Regions from separate parts of the Pseudoalteromonas sp. Of11M-6 genome, predicted to be linked through region 1. Evidence: predicted binding sites of a transcription regulator. Region 1 holds the regulator's gene; the other holds the start of a gene.
The links. The regulator sigma-54, encoded in region 1, starts transcription at its own class of promoters, with help from an activator protein. The targets are predictions, from matches to a motif close to GTTGGCACGNNNNTNGNNT.
Positions count from the first base shown of each region.

Region 2: a site for sigma-54 is predicted at 1,864-1,882, ahead of MHN32_RS18535 (PA2169 family four-helix-bundle protein). Genes of this name have one in related genera too.

Region 1 covers NZ_JAKRFW010000001.1:218,890-222,310, forward strand. The annotation lists gene lptA (lipopolysaccharide transport periplasmic protein LptA) at 1-169, shown strand, start outside; gene lptB (LPS export ABC transporter ATP-binding protein) at 169-894, shown strand; gene MHN32_RS01010 (RNA polymerase factor sigma-54) at 941-2,440, shown strand; gene hpf (ribosome hibernation promoting factor) at 2,470-2,757, shown strand; gene ptsN (PTS IIA-like nitrogen regulatory protein PtsN) at 2,759-3,217, shown strand; gene rapZ (RNase adapter RapZ) at 3,210-3,421, shown strand, end outside.
Region 2 covers NZ_JAKRFW010000045.1:10,034-13,454, forward strand. The annotation lists gene MHN32_RS18520 (methyl-accepting chemotaxis protein) at 1-719, opposite strand, end outside; gene MHN32_RS18525 (hypothetical protein) at 938-1,129, opposite strand; gene MHN32_RS18530 (DUF1328 domain-containing protein) at 1,170-1,337, opposite strand; gene MHN32_RS18535 (PA2169 family four-helix-bundle protein) at 1,348-1,794, opposite strand; gene MHN32_RS18540 (mechanosensitive ion channel family protein) at 1,960-2,844, opposite strand; gene MHN32_RS18545 (BON domain-containing protein) at 3,081-3,421, shown strand, end outside.

The DNA of each region.
Region 1 (3,421 bases):
AACTGGGCAAAAAATCAATGCTCAAGTCATCACCTATGACATTGAAAAGCAATTGATCAGCGCTGAGCGCTCAGACCAAGAAGACTCTCGAGTAAGAACCATCCTTGTTCCTGTTGATGACAAAAAAGACGCTAAAGAGAAAAAAGCGCAGGAAGAAGGTAACAATTAATGAGCGAGCTCAAAGCAACTGGTCTAGCAAAGAGTTATAAGGGTCGTCAGGTCGTCAAAAATGTTGGTTTAAGTGTTCAGGCTGGCAGTATTGTAGGCTTATTAGGACCAAATGGTGCAGGTAAAACCACTACGTTCTACATGATTGTAGGGTTAGTACCAAGCGACAAAGGCTATATTCAGATTGATGACGAAGATATCACTTTGTTACCGATGCACAGCCGTGCACGACTTGGTATTGGCTATCTACCGCAAGAGTCTTCAATCTTTAGAAAACTCACGGTCTATCAAAATTTGATGGCGATTTTAGAAACTCGAAAAGACTTATCTAAAGTTGAAAGAGAAGCTGAACTAAACGAGTTACTGGATGAGTTTAATATTCAACACATTCGCGACTCACAGGGCATGGCATTGTCGGGAGGCGAAAGAAGACGAGTCGAAATTGCTCGCGCTTTAGCCGCAAACCCTAAGTTTATCCTGTTAGATGAACCTTTTGCTGGTGTTGATCCTATTTCGGTGTTAGATATAAAGACAATCATAGAGCACCTAAAAAACCGTGGTATCGGTGTGCTTATCACCGATCATAACGTTAGAGAAACACTGGACGTATGTGAAAAGGCCTACATCGTTTCACATGGTGAGTTAATCGCTGCAGGCACGCCAGAACATGTTTTGGCAGATCAAACCGTAAGAGATGTCTACCTAGGCGAACAATTCAAGCTATAGTTAAGACGTAGTATTAATAACTGTTAAAAAGGATTGTTAGAGATACATGAGGCAATCATTACAGCTGCGCATGGGGCAGCAACTTACAATGACTCCGCAACTGCAACAAGCCATTCGCTTGCTGCAGCTTAGTACATTGGATCTGCAACAAGAAATACAAGAAGCATTAGACAGCAATCCATTGTTGGAAGTGGAAGAAGGTGATAATACTGACGGCGAAAACGCTGACCAACACAGCCAAGAAAAGAGCCGTGCTGACGACAATCAAGATTCAGCCGATGAAACGCAGGTTAGTGACTATGAGATAGACTCAGATACCGCCATGAGCAAAGACACTGTGAGCGATGACCTTGCCATGGATGTCACTTGGGACGAGTATATGAGTGCAGCGCCTGCTGCAAGCTCAGGTCCACTTCCCGATGACGATAATGTTTATCAAGGGGAAACCTCTGAATCTCTCCACGATTATCTCATGTGGCAACTCGAACTGACACCATTTAGTCCAACAGATAGAGCTATTGCGATTGCGATTATTGAAGCGGTCGACCTGTCAGGCATTCTAACACTGTCTTGCGAAGACATTTTAGAAAGCATTAATGACGAGAATAGCGAAGAGCCTATTGAGCTAGATGAAGTCGAAGCCGTACTCAAACGCATTCAGCTTTTTGACCCTGTCGGTATCGCAGCGCGTAGTTTACAAGAATGCTTATGCATTCAGCTAAACCAATTCGCCCCAGATACCCCATGGATTGCCGAAACAAAAATGATCCTGACAGAGCATATCGACTTGCTTGCCAGCCGTGACTATCGAACTTTGGCTAAGAAAACGCGCCTTAAAGAAGCCGATCTCAAAGAGGTCATGACGTTAATACATAGCCTTAACCCAAAGCCTGCGGCAAGCATTATTCATGAAGAGCCTGAATATGTGATCCCTGACGTATCGGTGAAAAAAGTAAAAGGTCGTTGGGTCGTAGAGCTAAATCCTGATGCTATGCCTAAAATAAGAGTAAATGACCATTACGCTGCGATGTCTAGAACGGCGAAATCCAGTACGGATAGTCAGTTTATTCGCTCACATTTACAAGAAGCAAAGTGGTTTATTAAAAGCTTAGAAAGCCGAAATGATACTTTATTAAAAGTTACCAATTGCATTGTGCAACAACAACAGGCATTCTTTGAACATGGCCCCGAAGCAATGCGCCCTATGGTGCTAAATGATGTTGCTGAAATGGTTGAGATGCATGAGTCCACAATTTCCCGTGTGACAACACAAAAATACATGCATACACCTCGGGGAATATTTGAGCTGAAGTATTTCTTCTCTAGCCATGTAAGTACGGAAAATGGAGGTGAGTGCTCTTCTACAGCAATTAGAGCACTTATCAAAAAGCTGATAGCTGCAGAGAATACCGCGAAGCCATTGAGTGACAGCAAAATTGCAGATATCTTAGCTGAGCAAGGAATTAAGGTAGCGAGACGTACGATTGCAAAATATCGTGAATCCCTAGCCATTCCACCGTCAAATCAGCGTAAAAGCTTGATATAAGACGTAAAACCCAAGAAGGAAAAATGCTTATGCAACTAAATCTAACTGGTCGCCATGTAGAAATTACTGACTCATTAAGAGACTATGTCACCAACAAGTTTGCGAAGCTAGAAAGGCACTTTGATCATATCAATAATGTGCATGTGATCCTTGATGTCGAGAAACTAGTACAAAAAGCAGAAGCAACATTACACGTAAACGGCGGCGAGCTATTTGCATCAACAGAGCATCAAGATATGTATGCCGCAATTGATGGCCTTATCGACAAGCTAGATCGTCAAGTTATTAAACACAAAGAGAAGCTCACTCGACACTAAGATGAAATTAAGTGAATTAGTGAACAAGGACTGCAGTAAAGCTGCGGTCCTTTTTAATAGCAAAAAACGTATTTTAGAATACATCAGCGAACTGGCTCATAGCCAAATTCCAAATACCAGTCAGCATGCTATCTTGGACGCCTTAATGGCGCGAGAGAAATTGGGCAGCACAGGGATCGGTAAAGGCATTGCCATTCCCCATGGTCGACTTGAAGGTTTGGATAAAATCCTTGCAATGGTGCTTGTCAGCGAGCAAGGGATCCAGTTTGAAGCCATAGATAAGCAGCCTGTCGATATTTTTGTCGCGTTCATCGTACCTGAAGGTGATAATCAACAACACCTGAAGACCTTAGCGGCGATTGCTGATACACTCAAAGACAAGTCTTTTTGCAAAATGCTTAGGCAAGCAAAAAGTGATGATGAGTTATATGCAGTGATCCAAGGTGAACTTGATGAGTGATGACGAAAAAGGACTCGAGCTTATCATTATCAGTGGCCGCTCAGGCTCTGGTAAATCTGTAGCGCTTCGAGTATTGGAAGACTTAGGCTACTATTGTGTGGATAACATTCCGGTCAATTTGCTGCCGTCTTTAGTCCGCAGTGTTTCGGACAATTATAATAAAATTGCAGTCAGTATTGATGTTAGAAACTTACCTAAAGAACA
Region 2 (3,421 bases), on a different contig from region 1:
TCAACCACTACACGTTGGGTTAAATCAGCATCTCTTGCAATGTTACCAATACGCATACGCAAACGACTGAGTGGTTCGTTAATTGACCTAAATATCAACATACCAATCATCACCATTACGATCACAATAGTAACGGAAGAGATAATCATCGCCGTTTTTGTCGCACTGGCTTCTGAGCGGCCAACATCTCTTAGTGCACTTGCCTCTGCAAGTTGTAACTCAATTAGTGCATTGTAGCTTTCACTTAAGGGGTCAAAGGCGGCATAGAGATCGCGTACAAATTTATCATAAGGAATTTCTTCAAAAGTATTTGCGTTAACTCGGTTAATATAATTAGACAGCAGTTGCTTGACACTTATCTCTGCTTTTTCAACTTGCTTTACTAAGCTTCGCTCTTCGCTCGTAAGGTCCGTGGACAAATAGCTATTCCATTCTTTTTCAGCGATATTTTTAGCTTCTTCGATTTGCTTTAACGCGGCACTGTTGGATAATTGATGGCCTCGTAACTTGTGAAAAGTATCTACAATAACCACCGCATAGTTGTCTGACACGACTTTTATTTGCCTCAGCGGTACAACTCTGTCGTCATAAATACGGTCAATGTAATTGATAAGATTTGATAATGTTCCAATTGTAAAGATAGTAGCGAGAATAAAAAACACAGCAGGTATGCCCGAAAGCGACAACAATCTGCTTTTAACTGAAACCCTATTTAGCATAGTCTGATTTTTATTGAGTAAACATAGAAATAAAGTATTACTCAAAGTTCATAGATTACAATAATAATTGCAAATTAAGCAGCGCATTATTGATATGCATCATACTTCGTAACTGTGTCTCTTAACTGTATAGGTTTGATTTTTAAACCTATTACAAAAAAAGAGGAGAAGCTTTTATCGGCTTCTCCTCTTTTATTCCACGTCGAAATCACTTTCGCTTAACACTCTTCGTTTTCAGCGTTCATGTTCTCTTTTACATCTTCACACGCGTCTTCCACGCTATTTTCTACTTCCTGAACTGTTTCATCGAAACGCTCACCAGCATCTTCCGCCGGACCTTCGCTACAACCAAAAAGTGCTAAAATTGAAACAAAACCAAATGCTTTTGCTAATGTAATTGCTGATTTCATAATCTATCTCCTAAAACCGTTTTTGTACGTTAATTCCCTTTTACCTGGGAGCTCGTGCTTTGCCAAAAATAAACGAAATAATCATAAAGGCGATAAACACAAAGAATAGAATTTTCGCCATACCTGCCGCAGCGCCAGCGATTCCAGTGAAACCTAGCACGGCTGCGACAAGTGCTAGGAATAAAAACATTACAGCCCAACTCAACATAACATTCTCCTTAGGCAGTTAGCTCTTGCAACTGCTTCATTTGATCGTGACAAGCTTGCATTCTGGTTTGAATTTGCAGTAATACACTCTTGCATTTAGGTGGAAGATCTTTGCTTAATGCTTTATCAAGCTTGCTTAACACTTTGTCTTCCACTTCTTCTAGCTGAGAAATATAGGTGTGCTCTTTGTCGGTGCTCACCATACCAACCAACTTGGTGTACGATTCACGAATGTCGATGCTAAGCGCTGAATCTGTCTCAATTTCACCTTCGTCAATAAGAACAAATGGTTGTAGATCCGAGATTGCTTGCGCTTTATCTACAATCATTTGGTCAAATACGCGGTTTAATTCGATATTATCTAGCTTCTTTTTAGCTTCAGTGTAAAAATCAACACCACCATTTAATACTTTGATGAGCTCTTTTACCGGCCCCATGTCGTAATTTGAATCTGCCATAAATAACTCCTTTCGTTGCGATATTTAATAAGTGCATTTTGCAAATATTATTTTCTGTCCCTTTCACTAATGCAGATTAAATGCCAAACCATAAACCTTTATTATATAAGGCTTTTTAATCTAAGCACCTTCAGACCGGTGAAAATATTACAAACTAGATGTAAATTATTCCTGTGATAATTGCGTACTTAAGGTTGTGCTCCCTTTAGCATTGAAATCCATAGTCCTAATTGGGAAAGGAATTAAGATATCGTTATCAGCTAATACACGGTTAATGGTGCAAATTGCTTTGTGCCTGACCACCATAAAGCCCGGATCTGCTGGGTAATCTATCCAAAACCACACTAATAGATTAATAGAGCTGTCACCAAAAGACTCTGCATAGACATCTGTTTCTTTTTGGCTTACTACGAAATCAAGCTTGTTAATTGCCTCAACAATCACCTCTCGGGCTTGCTCTGGGTCGTCCGCATACGAGATACCAACTGGTACTTCTATTCTTCGCTTGCCAAGCTTAGTGTAGTTTTGTAACTCATTCTTAAAGAGAATTTTGTTGGGGATATAAGACAGCTGGCCATAAAAGTTTTCTACTAAGGTGTTTCTCAAATTGATTTTGCTTACCGTGCCAAAGCAATCCTTGGTTCTTATAATGTCACCGACCATAAAAGGTTTTCTGACCCCCATCACAAATCCAGCGATGAGGTTCTCGGTCATGTCTTGGAATGCAAAGCCAATAGCAAGGCCAATGATCCCCGCCCCAGCCAACAATGACATTACAGCACCTGATAGTTTTACTATATCTAAAGCGAAGAAAATCCCAATGGCAATAATAGAGACTTTAAATATGGAACTAATAAGTGAAGCCACTTGTTCTGTCTTTATTGCTTTTTTAATTGCCTTTGAAAACCAAATTGAAGATATTTTAGCCAAAACAGTGAAGAATATGAGTATCATTAAGGCTAGGATCATATTCGGTAGTAACTGCACACCGGATTCAAGCCAAGAGATTAACTTATCATTAATTAACGTCCAGAATTTTTCTAAATTCATAATCAAATATTCCTATTTAAGTACTCGACAAATCTAGAATGCAGTAATCATTCCTATTGATATTAATTAGCCGTTCATGGAAAAGGTAATTATTACAAACTAATTTACACATCTTCTCGGTAAATTCTTCCTTAAAACTTACTCAATAAAAATAAATCACATAATTATCAATAAGTTAAAGGTTGGCACAACAGCTGCAACAGATAATTCGACTACGAAATTAAAGGAGTTTAATTATGAAAAAGACATTAATTGCAACTGTACTAGTATCTTCACTTACTACTGCTTCAGCATTTGCTGCTGATAACTCTTGGGAAAAAGAAGCGAGTGACGCTTGGATAGACGGTAAAGCAGAAGCAACACTGCTTTTCAACGGTGAACTGAACAACTTTGACATTAACACTGATGTAAAGAACGGCGTTGTAGTGCTAACCGGTAAAGTTGAACACTCAGTAGATAAAAAGCTAGCTGAAGAACTGGTACTAGGTATCGATGGCGTAAAAGAAGTGAAAAACGACCTGACTATCGTAGATATGTCAGATGAGCGCAAAAAAGAGCGCAATTACGAAAGCGATAG